One region of the Erwinia sp. AC075 genome, then DNA from elsewhere that is predicted to be linked to it. Evidence: predicted binding sites of a transcription regulator. Region 1 holds the regulator's gene; the other holds the start of a gene.
The links. The regulator CRP, encoded in region 1, controls carbon source genes, mostly activating them, when cyclic AMP is high. The targets are predictions, from matches to a motif close to ATGTGANNNNNNTCACAT.

Region 1 (6,836 bases):
GCCCGGAGCCACCATGCTACTGCTTATCGACAACTACGACTCATTTACCTGGAACCTCTACCAGTACTTTTGCGAGTTGGGCGCCGAGGTTGAAGTCCACAGAAATGATCGGATCACCCTTGAGCAGATCGCGGCGCTACAGCCCGAACGTTTGGTGATTTCTCCGGGGCCCTGCACGCCTGACGACGCGGGAATTTCTCTGTCGGCTATCCGCGCCTTCGCCGGAAAGCTGCCGATTCTGGGCGTCTGCCTGGGGCATCAGGCGATTGCCCAGGCGTTTGGCGCGCGCGTGGTGCGGGCGCGCGAAGTGATGCACGGGAAAGTCTCCGCCATTGAACACAACGATGGCGGCGTGTTTGCCGGGCTGAATCATCCGCTCACCGTCACCCGCTACCATTCGTTGATTGTGGAAAACGGCTCGCTGCCCGATGACTTGGAAATCACCGCCTGGACCCTTGCAGACGGGCAACCGGACGAGATTATGGGCTTCCGCCATCGCCATTTGCCGCTGCAGGGCGTGCAGTTCCATCCGGAAAGTATCCTTAGCGAGCAAGGGCATCAGCTGCTGGCGAATTTTCTCGCGCGTAAATAAATTGCCTTTGAGTGATTTATTATGCATATTTTATGATTATAATTTCACTTTCCTGCAACGTTACAAATGATGAGGTAGTCAATGGCAGCGGATAAATTAGCGGTAACGCGGGCGACATTTGATGAAGTGATATTGCCTGTTTATGCACCAGCGCAGTTTGTGCCAGTGAAAGGCAAAGGGAGCCGTGTCTGGGATCAGCAGGGCAAAGAGTACATCGATTTTTCCGGTGGGATTGCGGTCACCGCGCTGGGACATTGCCATCCGGTGCTGGTGGAAGCGTTAAAAACGCAGGGTGAAACCCTCTGGCACACCAGCAATGTGTTCACTAACGAACCCGCACTGCGCCTTGCCAGCAAGCTGATCGCCGCCACCTTCGCCGAGCGCGTGTTCTTCGCAAACTCCGGTGCTGAAGCCAATGAAGCCGCCTTCAAGCTGGCCCGCTATTACGCCTCTAAACGCCATTCGCCGTACAAAAGCAAAATCATCGCTTTCCACAACGGCTTCCATGGCCGCACGCTGTTTACCGTTTCTGTCGGTGGCCAGCCGAAATATTCTGACGGCTTTGGCCCGAAACCTGCCGATATCGTGCATGTGCCGTTCAATGACCTGGATGCGGTCAAAGCGGTAATTGACGATCACACCTGCGCCATCGTGGTTGAGCCGATTCAGGGTGAAGGCGGCGTGATGCCCGCGACCGTTGAATTTATGCAGGGGCTGCGCAAACTCTGTGACGAACATCAGGCGTTGCTGGTACTGGATGAGGTGCAGAGCGGTATGGGTCGCAGCGGCAAGCTGTTCGCCTATGAGCATTATGGCGTGACGCCCGATATCCTCAGCACCGCGAAAGCGCTGGGCGGCGGTTTCCCGGTCAGTGCGATGCTGACCACCAACGAAATTGCCTCCACCATGTCGCCTGGCGTGCACGGCACCACCTACGGCGGAAATCCGCTGGCCTGTGCCATTGCCGAAGCCGCGCTGGATATCATCAATACCGAAGCGGTGTTGAGCGGGGTGGAAACGCGTCGTGAGCAGTTTGTCACCGCGCTGAAAGCGCTGGACGCGAAACTGGATCTGTTCAGCGACATTCGCGGTAAAGGGCTACTGATTGGTGCGGCGTTGAAGCCACAACATGCGGGCAAAGCGCGCGATATTCTGAATGCCGCCGCCGCTGAAGGGGTGATGATCCTGAATGCCGGTACCGATGTGATCCGCTTTGCGCCATCGTTGGTGATTGAGCCGACCGACATTGAAGAAGGCATGGCGCGCTTCGCCAAAGCTGTCGAAAAAGTCCTGTCTTAACCGACAAAAACGGGAGCTGAGTGGCTCAGCTCCCGATCCACGCCTGCCGTTCTCCGCACCTTTCAGCTTACGTCGACTTCCTTAACCGTCGGGACAACCAGCGCCCATGATGCGGTCGCGCGCTCCACGCCAGTGACGAGATGGTGTGCATCACGCTGAGGTGCCCCAGGATCCGCTTCACATGCCTTTCCAGGATGGTCACCGGCCCCTGATTCAACTCCATCTGCGTATCCAGCACGTTCGCTTCTGAGCTCGGCCCGTCATACTCCAGCCGCTGTTGGCAACGCTGCAACGCAACCTCACAGGCCTGCAGATAACGCTCCGCCAGCGACGAGGTCAGCATGGTGTGTTCCCGCGCCAGCGTGGTCATGGCATTGATATGCTCGACGATAAACTGGCTGTGCGTCACCCACAGTTTCATATCCGCCAGATAGCTGGGATCAAAGCCTGGCTCCTGCATCGACTGATTGAGCGAGTTGAACAGGGCGTTGTGCGCCTGATTAACGCGGATACGCTGATAGGCCAGCTTCACCGGGTCCTGTTCATTCCCCAGCAATAACCGCAGCGCATCCTGATAGGTTTCCAGCGCGTCATGCGCATTCTGCCGCAGCAACCCGCTTTGCCATTGCGGCCACAACCAGATGGTGCCGCCGAAGGCAATCAGGCAACCCATCAGCGTATCCAGTAAACGCGGCAGCAGGAAGTCTGCGCCGTTAAGCGAGAGCAGCTGCAACGAATACACTGCGGTGACCGTAAAGCCAATCATCGCAAAGCCGTAGAATTTACGGATAAACAGGTAGCTGATAAGGGTGATGGCTAACATCACCAGCAGCACGATGGATTCGGGTGCCTGCAGGCGCAAGGTCACCGCGGCAATCACCAGCCCGGCCAGCGTGCCCAGCGCACGGTGCTGGATGCGGACGCGCGTTGCGCTGTAACCGTTCTGGCTGACAAACATGACCGTCATCAGGATCCAGTAGGGTTTGGGCAGATTAAAGAACAGCGCCAGCGAACTGGCAAATGTGAGCATCACCGCGAAGCGGGCGGCGGTGCGCAAGGCGGCCGATTTCAGCGACAAATAGCTTCTGATGGCCGGCAGCAGCGGCAGTCGGCGCTGCCGGTCAGCCATCAAATCGCGCTGATAAAGGGGACGCTGGGTACGCAGCACCCGACCAATCCGGCTGAAGTGGTAATAGCAGAAGGTGCCCACCGGGTTATCCGGATTCTGCCGTGAGATCTTCTCCAGCGCCTGAAGCTGCTTATCCATGGTGAAGCGCTCGGGCAGCTTGTGGTAAAGGATATCGTCGGCCAGTTCACGCAGCCTGGCGGCGATGGTCTGCGCGTTCCAGCGGATCACCGCTTCGGCATGGCTTTGCTCCACCAGCTTTTGCACTTCTTCCGGCTGATGCAGGCTGACGGAGATGTGCTCCTGCAAATCCAGCGCGATTTGAAACGCGCGGGTCAGCCGCTTGTGGTGATTGTTGTTGGTAGCTGACAGCATATGCATCTGCTGATAGCAGGTGGTGATCAGGTCGACCGCTTTTTGCTGACGCGCCAGCAGCGGAGGCAGGGCTTTCTCCGGATCGGTGAGTTTGGTCAGCAGGGTGTATTTCGCTTCGCAGTAACCCGCCAGCTCGCGATAGAGCAGGCTTAAGGTTTCCCGCAGCGGTTGCTCTTTCCACAGCCAGAACCAGACCCAGTTGAACACGCCGTACCAGATGGTGCCGAGCACGTAGAGCATCGGCGGTTCCCACACCGGCATGCGTCCTGCCAGGCTAAGGGTGAAGATTGCGGCTATCAGCGAGCCGGGCAGCAGGCGGCCATGCAGCGGGCTGATTTCACCGGTGACGCCCAGCAGCATCGCCATCGAAAACAGGATCACGGGCAGGGGAACGTGGTGACCGGCAAGATACTGGATCAGGAAACTGCTGAAGGCGAACAGGCTTCCGCCAACGATCAGGCGTTTGAAAAAGCGCTTATGAGGAGTATCAAGGCCAGCGAGGTTGCAACAGGCAGGGACTAAGGAAAACAGCAACCCTTTTTGCAAGTCGCCCAGTAGCCATCCCATCGCTACCGGTAAACAGAGCACCAGCGTCTGGCGCAATGCGTAGTTGATCTCCGGGTGATAAATCAGTCGACGCCACATCACTCCACACCAAATAAAAAGGCGCAACACCAGGTGTTGCGCCGTGGATCAGAGCCGATTAGCGAGTGCCGTAGACAACGATAGTTTTACCGTGTGCCGAGATCAGGTTCTGATCTTCCAGCATCTTCAAAATGCGTCCCACTGTTTCACGAGAACAGCCAACGATTTGCCCAATTTCCTGGCGGGTGATCTTGATCTGCATCCCATCCGGGTGCGTCATGGCGTCCGGTTGTTTTGCCAGGTTCAGCAAGGTCTGCGCGATGCGACCCGTCACATCGAGGAAAGCTAAATTGCCCACTTTCTCAGAAGTGACCTGCAAGCGATTCGCCATCTGTGCAGACAGGCGCATCAGAATGTCAGGGTTAACCTGGATCAGCTGACGGAATTTTTTGTAAGAGATTTCAGCCACTTCACAGGCTGTCTTCGCGCGTACCCACGCGCTACGCTCCTGACCTTCTTCAAACAGGCCAAGCTCGCCAATAAAGTCGCCCTGATTGAGGTAAGACAGGATCATCTCTTTGCCTTCTTCATCCTTGATAAGCACCGCTACTGAACCTTTGACGATATAGTAGAGGGTTTCTGCCTTTTCACCCTGATGAATCAGCGTGCTCTTGGATGGATACTTATGAATATGGCAATGAGACAGGAACCATTCAAGTGTCGGGTCTGTTTGCGGTTTGCCGAGAACCATTCGCTGTTATCCTCTGTTGTAATCGTGCCTAAATACAGGGGCAGAGTTCCCTGCCAGGCGTTGAAATAGTCAAGCGTTTCCCATCAGGAAATTTATTCGGGCCTCTGTTAAAAGCCTGGCTCGTTATGCGATTCGTTTCGTCGTGCCTGTAGAGTACTGACGAAAATATTACAGCTTTGTTTGTAGCACAGCTTTCAACGAGTGTCTTGTGTTGTCTCGCTTCAGCATAGTGCGAAAATTGCCGCATTGCCGTTTTTCTGCCTAAAGCGTAATCTGGCGATAACTGAATGAATTAGAGGAAATTGTTATGCAGGCTCGAGTCAAGTGGGTTGAAGGGTTAACGTTTTTGGGAGAATCCTCATCCGGGCATCAGGTTCTGATGGACGGAAATGCGGGCGATAAAGCCCCGAGCCCGATGGAGATGGTGTTGATGGCCGCGGGCGGATGCAGCGCAATCGACGTGGTTTCCATTCTGCAGAAGGGCCGCCACGACGTAAAGGATTGCGAAGTGAAGCTCAGCTCCGAACGCCGTGAAGAGGCCCCGCGCCTGTTCACCCACATCAATCTGCACTTTATCGTCACCGGCGTGGCCTTAGGCGATAAAGCGGTGTCGCGTGCCGTCGATCTCTCCGCGGAGAAATATTGCTCGGTGGCACTGATGCTGGGCAAGGGCGTGGAAATCACCCACAGCTATGAAGTGATTGAGTTACCGGCGTAAGTCATCCCATCGCCGCCCTAAGCCCCGTGCCCGCGGGGCTTACTCTATTTTCTTACCCTGGATCAGACGCTTCACCAGCGGCCCCATAATCAGCTCCATCGCCAGCCCCATCTTGCCGCCCGGCACCACCAGCGTATTAATGTGCGAGATAAAGGATCCCTGCAGCATCGACAGCAAATACGGGAAGTCGATATCTTCCAGCGCCTGGAAATGGATCACCACAAAGCTTTCATCCAGCGACGGGATACCGCGCGCCGCGAACGGGTTAGAGGTATCCACCGTCGGCACACGCTGGAAGTTAATGTGCGTGCGGGAGAACTGCGGCGTAATAAAGTTGATGTAATCCTCCATGGATCGCACCACCGAATCCATCACCGCTTCGCGTGAGTGGCCGCGTTCGCTGGTATCGCGCACCAGTTTCTGGATCCACTCCAGGTTCACGATCGGTACCACGCCAACCAGCAAATCAACCTGCTGCGAGACATTGTTCTGCGGCGTCACCACGCCGCCATGCAGCCCTTCATAAAACAGCACGTCGGTCGGTTCCGGCAGGGGTTGCCACGGCGTAAAGGTTCCCGGAACCTGATTCCAGGGGACCGCTTCATCATAGGTGTGCAGATATTTGCGGGATTTGCCGCTGCCTGACCGGCCATATTCCGCGAAGGTCTGTTCGAGCAGGGCGAAGTCATTGGCTTCCGGGCCGAAATAGCTGATATGGCGGCCCATATCGCGCGCTTTTCGGATCGCCATATCCATTTCAGGACGGGTATAACGGTGAAAGCTGTCGCCTTCGACTTCGGCGGCATGCAGATTCAGCTGCTGGAAAATTTTTCTGAAGGCCAGGCTGGTGGTGGTGGTTCCCGCCCCGCTGGAGCCGGTGACGGCAATAACCGGATGTTTGGCTGACATGCGCATACCTCCCTGAGTAAAGTCACATCGATCACGCATTGGTACCATGTTTCGCGCACGGGTGTCATCTTTGCCACTCTCTGATGCCAAAAAAGCAACGCTGCGCCGCATTTTTGCTGCTTCAATTCGGCCACGAATATCCGCAGACTGACAAAAATGATGCAGGAGAAGGTGCCAGATGAATATGCCGTCGTCACGCTGGTGGTGGGATCTTTCCACCCGAGAATTCAGTGAGCTGGACATGGATAAAGTGATCGCGGTGCTGCCGATTGGCGCCGTCGAGCAGCATGGTCCGCACCTGCCGGTCCGGGTGGATGCCGCCATCAACGCGGGCATTATTGCGCGCGCGGTCGAGTTAATGCCGGCGGATTTGCCGGTACTGATCCTCCCGGCGCTGCCGGTGGGGAAATCCGATGAGCACCTCAATTTTCCCGGCACCTTAACCCTTCCTTATGAGGTGTTGGGTAAAGTCTGGTTTGAG
Region 2 (6,836 bases), 1.4 Mb from region 1:
GCTGTGTCCGCAATCCTTCAGGCACAGTGAGACAGGCTCGTCGTGTATACCTTGCCAGTGGCAGGGCATAGTTCCGCGTTATGGTTACGCGTTAGTCCTTACGTTGCTGTAATCGTCGTAAGGAGCGCTCTCTGCGACTCTGCTCCCGACTTCTGTCCAGCAATATTTCCTCGATAAACGCCAGGTGACGGTGTGAGGCTTCGCGCGCCTTTTCGGGTTCGCGTGCCACAATCGCCTCAAAAATTCTGGCGCGGTGACCGCCTACTTTTGCCAGCATTTCCCGGCGCGAGTAGAGCAATTCGAAGTTCTGTCTGACGTTCTGTTCCAGCATCGGCCCCATGCTGCGGAGTAAATGCAGCAGCACCACATTATGGGCCGCTTCTGTTACAGCGATCTGATACTGCATCACCGCATCCGCTTCTGCGTCCAGATCCCCGCTGTCTTGTGCGGTCTGGATCTGCACATGGCAGTGGCGAATACGTTCAAAATCATCGTCCGTGCCCCGCAGCGCGGCGTAATACGCGGCGATCCCTTCCAGTGCATGGCGCGTTTCCAGCAGGTCAAACTGGGATTCCGGGTGGTCAGCCAGCAGTTCAACAAGCGGGTCGCTCAGGCTTTGCCACAGGCTGGTTTGCACAAAGGTGCCACCGCCCTGACGACGCAGCAGTAAACCTTTCGCTTCCAGACGTTGGATAGCTTCACGCAGAGAAGGACGGGAGACATCAAACTGTTTTGCGAGCTCACGTTCCGGGAGCAACTTTTCACCCGGACGCAGGGTCCCTTCCATAATCAGGGACTCGAGCTGTTGCTCGATAGCATCGGATAGCTTTGGTTGGCGGATTTTACTGTAGGCCATCATCCCTTCTTCTGCCATTTGCCGAAGTTAATTGGTAATACCAATTGCAAAAAGGTGCCCGTAAACTAACAAAGTATTCACCTTATGTCCATATGGCAACCCACTGAAACAGGACCCACGTCTCGTTTTCCCATAGAGGAAGAGTCCCGAAAATGGGGTGGAAAAGCGGGGTGTTTCAAATGTTAAATTTTTTAACTTTTCTGAAACAAGGCAAGCATTTAGTGGGTAAAAATCCACCGGCCATAAGGCAACGTTATTCGTCTTTTGGTCGGGTTTGTGACAGAAACATGAATTGTGATTAAGCGATGAATTTTTAGGCATTCTCCCGCACAAAAAGCGAAAGCGAGTGCAATAGCCCCCGCTTATCACTATTCTTGTCGCGAAGGTAGCATGAGCCTCTTTTTAGTGTCTCTGGCACTGTAAATTTTTCAATACGTTACCTGTGACAACTGACTGACAAAGACGCGTCTTTTGTTGAAAATAATAACGACATCATGAGGTTTATATGGAACAAACACAGGGCGAAACGCTGAAGCGGGGATTGAAAAACCGCCATATTCAGCTGATCGCGTTGGGCGGTGCCGTGGGTACCGGCCTGTTTCTCGGCATTGCCGATACCATCCGCATGGCGGGCCCGTCGGTGCTGCTGGGCTACGCGATCGGCGGCTTTATTGCCTTCCTGATTATGCGTCAGCTGGGTGAAATGGTGGTTGAAGAGCCGGTAGCCGGTTCCTTCAGCCACTTTGCCTACAAATACTGGGGCAATTTTGCCGGTTTCGCCTCTGGCTGGAACTACTGGATCCTGTATGTGCTGGTGGCGATGGCGGAACTGACCGCCGTCGGCAAATACATCCAGTACTGGTATCCGGATATTCCGACCTGGGTGTCTGCCGCCGTGTTCTTCGTGGTGATCAATGCCATCAACCTGACCAACGTAAAAGTGTACGGTGAGATGGAGTTCTGGTTCTCGATCATTAAAGTGGCTGCGGTCGTGGCGATGATTGTGTTCGGCTGCTGGTTACTGTTCGGCGGCCATGCCGGGCCTGAAGCGCGCGTCTCCAACCTGTGGGATCGTGGCGGCTTCTTCCCGAACGGCATCTCCGGCCTGGTGATGGCGATGGCGGTGATCATGTTCTCCTTCGGTGGCCTTGAGCTGGTTGGCATCACCGCAGCAGAAGCGGATAACCCAGAGCAAAGCATCCCGAAAGCGACCAACCAGGTGCTGTACCGCATCCTGATTTTCTATATCGGCTCACTGACCGTACTGCTGTCGCTGTATCCGTGGACCAAAGTGATTGGCGGTGCCAGCCCGTTCGTGATGATTTTCCACGAGCTGGGCGACAGCCTGGTGGCGAATGCGCTGAACGTGGTGATCCTGACGGCGGCGCTGTCGGTGTATAACAGCTGCGTGTACTGCAACAGCCGTATGCTGTTTGGCCTGGCGCAACAGGGCAACGGCCCGAAAGCGCTGCTGAAGGTCGATTCACGCGGCGTGCCGGTAATGGCCATCGCGGTGTCTGCTGCCGCCACCGCCTTCTGCGTACTGATCAACTATCTGATGCCGGGTGAGGCCTTCGGTCTGCTGATGGCTCTGGTGGTGTCGGCACTGGTGATTAACTGGGCGATGATCAGCCTGGCGCACCTGAAGTTCCGCCGTAAGAAAGATCAGCAGGGCGTGGTCACCCGCTTTAAGGCGCTGCTGTATCCCGTGGGTAACTATATCTGCCTGCTGTTCCTGGCCGGTATTCTGGTGATTATGGCGATGACGCCAGGCATGGCGATCTCCGTCTGGTTGATCCCGGTGTGGATTGCCATTCTGGGCGTGGGATATATGCTCAAGTCGCGGTCTCAGAAAGCCTGACAGCAAGAGGGCACGCCCGTGCCCTCTTCTTTTCCTTCTGCTCGTTCACCAGTTCTGCTTACTGTTCATCGTCGGCTTCCCCGCCTGAAAGCATAAATGTTATCCACCTCACACTTTCTCGCCGACAGGGATTTTGTCCATCTCTGCGACGCTTTCCACCAGCGCAAATCCCCCCTAAGCCATTAATACTGCACTTCATGATTCCAGTAAGGGAAAAATCCATGAAGGGCACTGCACTTTCGATTAAAGAGAAGATTGGCTACGGCATGGGCGATGCGGGCTGCAATATGATCGGCGGCGCCATCATGCTGTTCCTTAATTATTTCTACACAGACGTGTTTGGTCTGGCGCCCGCGCTGGTCGGCGTGCTGCTGCTGTCGGTACGGGTTATCGATGCGGTGACCGACCCAATCATGGGCGCGATTGCCGACAGAACGCAGAGCAAATATGGCCGCTTCCGGCCCTGGCTGCTGTGGATTTCCCTGCCCTATGTGCTGTTCAGCGTACTGATGTTTACCACGCCAGAATGGACCTATAACAGCAAGGTTATCTATGCCTTTGTCACCTACTTCCTGATGTCGCTGACCTATACGGCGATCAATATTCCCTATTGCTCGCTGGGCGGCGTGATCACCAATGATCCGAGCGAACGCGTCTCCTGCCAGTCTTACCGCTTTGTGATGGTCGGTATCGCCACCCTGATCCTCTCCCTTTCCCTGCTGCCGATGGCGGAGTGGTTTGGCGGAGAAAACAAAGCCCGCGGTTACCAAATGGCGATGAGCGTGCTGGCGCTGATTGGCCTGTGCATGTTCCTGTTCTGTTTCGCCACGGTGCGCGAACGTATCCACCCGGCGGTGCCCAGCAATGACGATCTGAAATCTGACCTGAAGGCCGTGTGGAAAAACGACCAGTGGGTTCGCATCCTGCTGCTGACCTTCTGCAACGTCTGCCCCGGCTTTATCCGTATGGCGGCCACCATGTACTACGTCACCTGGGTGATGGGCCAGTCAACGCACTTCGCCACGCTGTTTATCAGCCTGGGCGTCATTGGCATGATGATTGGCAGTACGCTGGCGAAGGTGATGACCGACCGCTGGTGCAAACTGAAGGTATTTTTCTGGACCAACATCGTGCTGGCGATTTTCTCCAGCGGCTTCTACTTCCTCGATCCTCACGCTACCGTGCTGGTGGTGGTGATGTACTTTGTGCTGAATATCCTGCATCAGATCCCTTCGCCGCTGCACTGGTCGCTGATGGCCGACGTGGATGACTACGGTGAATGGAAAACCGGGAAACGCATTACCGGTATCAGCTTCTCCGGCAATCTGTTCTTCCTGAAAGTGGGACTTGCGGTCGCCGGTGCCATGGTGGGCTTCCTGCTCTCTTATTATGGCTACGACGCTGGCGCCAAAGCGCAGGCACCGAGTGCCATCAACGGCATTATGCTGCTGTTTACCGTGATCCCTGGCGTGGGCTATCTGATCACCGCCGGCGTGGTTCGCCTGCTGAAAGTGGATCGTCCGATGATGCTGCAAATCCAGCAGGACCTGGAGAAGCGTCGGCAGAATTTCCAGGAATTGAACGACTATCACGACAGTAAATCCCCAACCAAACCGGTGAATACATAATGACTTCCTCACTCTGGCAAAACCCGTTAATCGAGCAGCGCGCCGATCCTTTTATCCTGTTCGATCGCGGCAGCTACTACTTTATCGCCTCCGTCCCGGAATATGACCGGCTGGAAATCCGCCAGGCTAAAACGCTGGCCGCACTGGCTGAGGCCTCGCCGGTTGTGGTTTGGCGAAAACCAGACAGCGGCGAAATGAGCGAGCTGATCTGGGCACCCGAACTGCACAGAATCGACGGTATCTGGGTCATCTACTTTGCCGCGGCGCCCACCCAGGCGATCAAAGACGGCCTGTTCCAGCACCGAATGTTTGCGCTGGCCTGTACGGACGATAATCCCCTCACCGGCGCGTGGCGAGAATGCGGGCAGATTGTCACCCCGATCGACAGCTTTGCGCTGGATGCCACGCACTTTGTGCATCAGGGGAAGAACTGGTATTTGTGGGCGCAGAAAGATCCGGCCATCGCCGGTAACTCCAACCTCTATCTGGCGGAGCTTGCCACGCCGTGGGCGATAAAAGGTGAGCCGGTGATGATCAGCCGGCCAGAGTTTGACTGGGAATGCCGGGGGTTTAGCGTCAACGAAGGCCCCGCCGCAATCCGCCATGGCAATCGTCTGTTTGTCAGCTATTCCGCCAGCGCTACCGATGAAAACTACTGCATGGGCTTACTGTGGATTGACGCGGATGCGGACCCGCTGAACGGTGCTAACTGGCATAAATCGACGCAACCGGTCTTTACCACCAATACGCAGCACCGCCAGTTTGGGCCCGGTCATAACAGCTTTACGGTTTCAGAGAAGGGAGAGGATGTGCTGGTCTATCATGCGCGGAATTACACCGAAATTGAGGGCGATCCGCTGTATGACCCTAATCGTCATACGCGGATCAAAACCTTTGGCTGGAATGCGCAGGGGATGCCGGAATTTGGCACGCCTCCCGCTGATTCGTCGTCAGACCAGCGTGCCGTAAATGGTTAACAGCGCTACCACCACCACCATCACCCACGAAACCTTCTTCGCCAGCGCTACGGCGACGCGAGGGGTTTCGACCTTATCGGTGTGCGGATCGCGAGCCAGAGAGAACTGGGCCAGCCGCGTCAGCACCTGATATTGCGAAGTGTGGCGGTCGCCAAGGGAAGCAAACCAGGCGGGCAGCGCGCGCTCGCCATGGCCCAGCAGCGCATACGCCACGCCCACTAACCTGACCGGCAGCCAGTCAACCATATGCAGGATCGCATCCACGCCCGACTGTGAGCGCTCCAGCGGTGAATGATGACGCGCCAGCCACGACTGCCACGCACGCAGGAAAGCGTATCCCACTAGCAATACCGGTCCCCAGGGGCCGCCAACCACAAACCAGAACAGCGGCGCCAGATAGTAGCGGAAGTTAATCCACATCAGCGCGTTTTGCAGTTCGCACAGGTATTCCCGTTCGTCGCAATCGACCGGAATACCGTGGATGAGCGTCAACTCTTCCGCCATCGCCTGATGCGCATCGGTGTCGTTATGGCTCGCCGCTTTCAGATAGGCATGATAATGCAGACGAACAGACCCGGCACCGATGCACAGCAGCCCAACCGCAATCCAGAACAGCAGTTGCAGCACGCCGAAAAACAGTCCTTTCAGCGCCAGCAGACAAACCACCATCACCGCCATCGCCAGCAGCATCATTGATAGCGTACGCACCAGCGAAAACCGGTGCTTCTTGCGAAACAGCGGCGCCAGGTGATGATCCAGCTGCCAGTGCTCGCCCATTTTGAACAGGCGTTCCCAGCCCAGAACCAACAACAAACTAAAAAGCGTCATGCCTGTTACTCCTGTACTGGGGCGTCCGGGCGGCTGCCCAGCGCGTCCCGAAATCTTGTCCAGTCAAAAGCCGGACCCGGATCGGTTTTTCTTACCGGCGCAATATCACTGTGCCCGGTGATGTGCTCGGCTATTCCGGGATAATGGGCGATAAGCAGCGCGGTGAGTTCTTCCAGCGCCTGATACTGCGCATCGGTATAGGGCAGGCTGTCCGTCCCTTCGAGTTCGATGCCAATGGAAAAGTCATTGCAGGCTTCACGGCCCTGATAGGTCGATACGCCAGCGTGCCATGCGCGAAGGTGAAAAGGAACGTACTGCACGATTTCACCGTCGCGGCGGATCAGGCAGTGCGCGGAAACCCGCAGCTGGGCGATATCGGCAAAATAGGGATGGGCGTGGGGATCTAAGGTCCCGGTGAATAACGCATCGATCCACGGACCGCCAAACTCACCTGGAGGCAGGCTGATATTGTGGATCACCAACAGCGACGGCGTTTCATTATCCGGACGCTCATTGAAATGCGGCGAGTGAACCCGCTTCACTCCGTGGATCCAACCCTCGTGCAACTGCATGCCCTGCTCTCCTTTTATAACGATTTCATCAGAGTAGCATGAATCATTTTTGGATAACCAAACTTCTGATAAGCGCCAAATCCGGCCGATGAAAATTATTTTGTTTTTCCTGCA

Region 2: the regulator CRP is predicted to act here: its motif matches at 2,814-2,831, upstream of AC0IXH_RS13645 (glycoside-pentoside-hexuronide (GPH):cation symporter).

Annotation. Positions count from the first base shown of each region.
Region 1 covers NZ_CEEDEU010000001.1:4,257,110-4,263,945, forward strand. Annotated here, with positions in the region: gene AC0IXH_RS19875 (aminodeoxychorismate synthase component II) at 14-592, shown strand; gene argD (bifunctional acetylornithine/succinyldiaminopimelate transaminase) at 674-1,891, shown strand; gene AC0IXH_RS19885 (YccS/YhfK family putative transporter) at 1,959-4,037, opposite strand; gene crp (cAMP-activated global transcriptional regulator CRP) at 4,096-4,728, opposite strand; gene AC0IXH_RS19895 (OsmC family protein) at 5,036-5,446, shown strand; gene AC0IXH_RS19900 (phosphoribulokinase) at 5,486-6,355, opposite strand; gene AC0IXH_RS19905 (creatininase family protein) at 6,534-6,836, shown strand, end outside.
Region 2 covers NZ_CEEDEU010000001.1:2,862,277-2,869,112, forward strand. Annotated here, with positions in the region: gene pdhR (pyruvate dehydrogenase complex transcriptional repressor PdhR) at 92-856, opposite strand; gene aroP (aromatic amino acid transporter AroP) at 1,362-2,717, shown strand; gene AC0IXH_RS13645 (glycoside-pentoside-hexuronide (GPH):cation symporter) at 2,939-4,345, shown strand; gene AC0IXH_RS13650 (glycoside hydrolase family 43 protein) at 4,345-5,322, shown strand; gene ampE (beta-lactamase regulator AmpE) at 5,296-6,150, opposite strand; gene ampD (1,6-anhydro-N-acetylmuramyl-L-alanine amidase AmpD) at 6,156-6,722, opposite strand.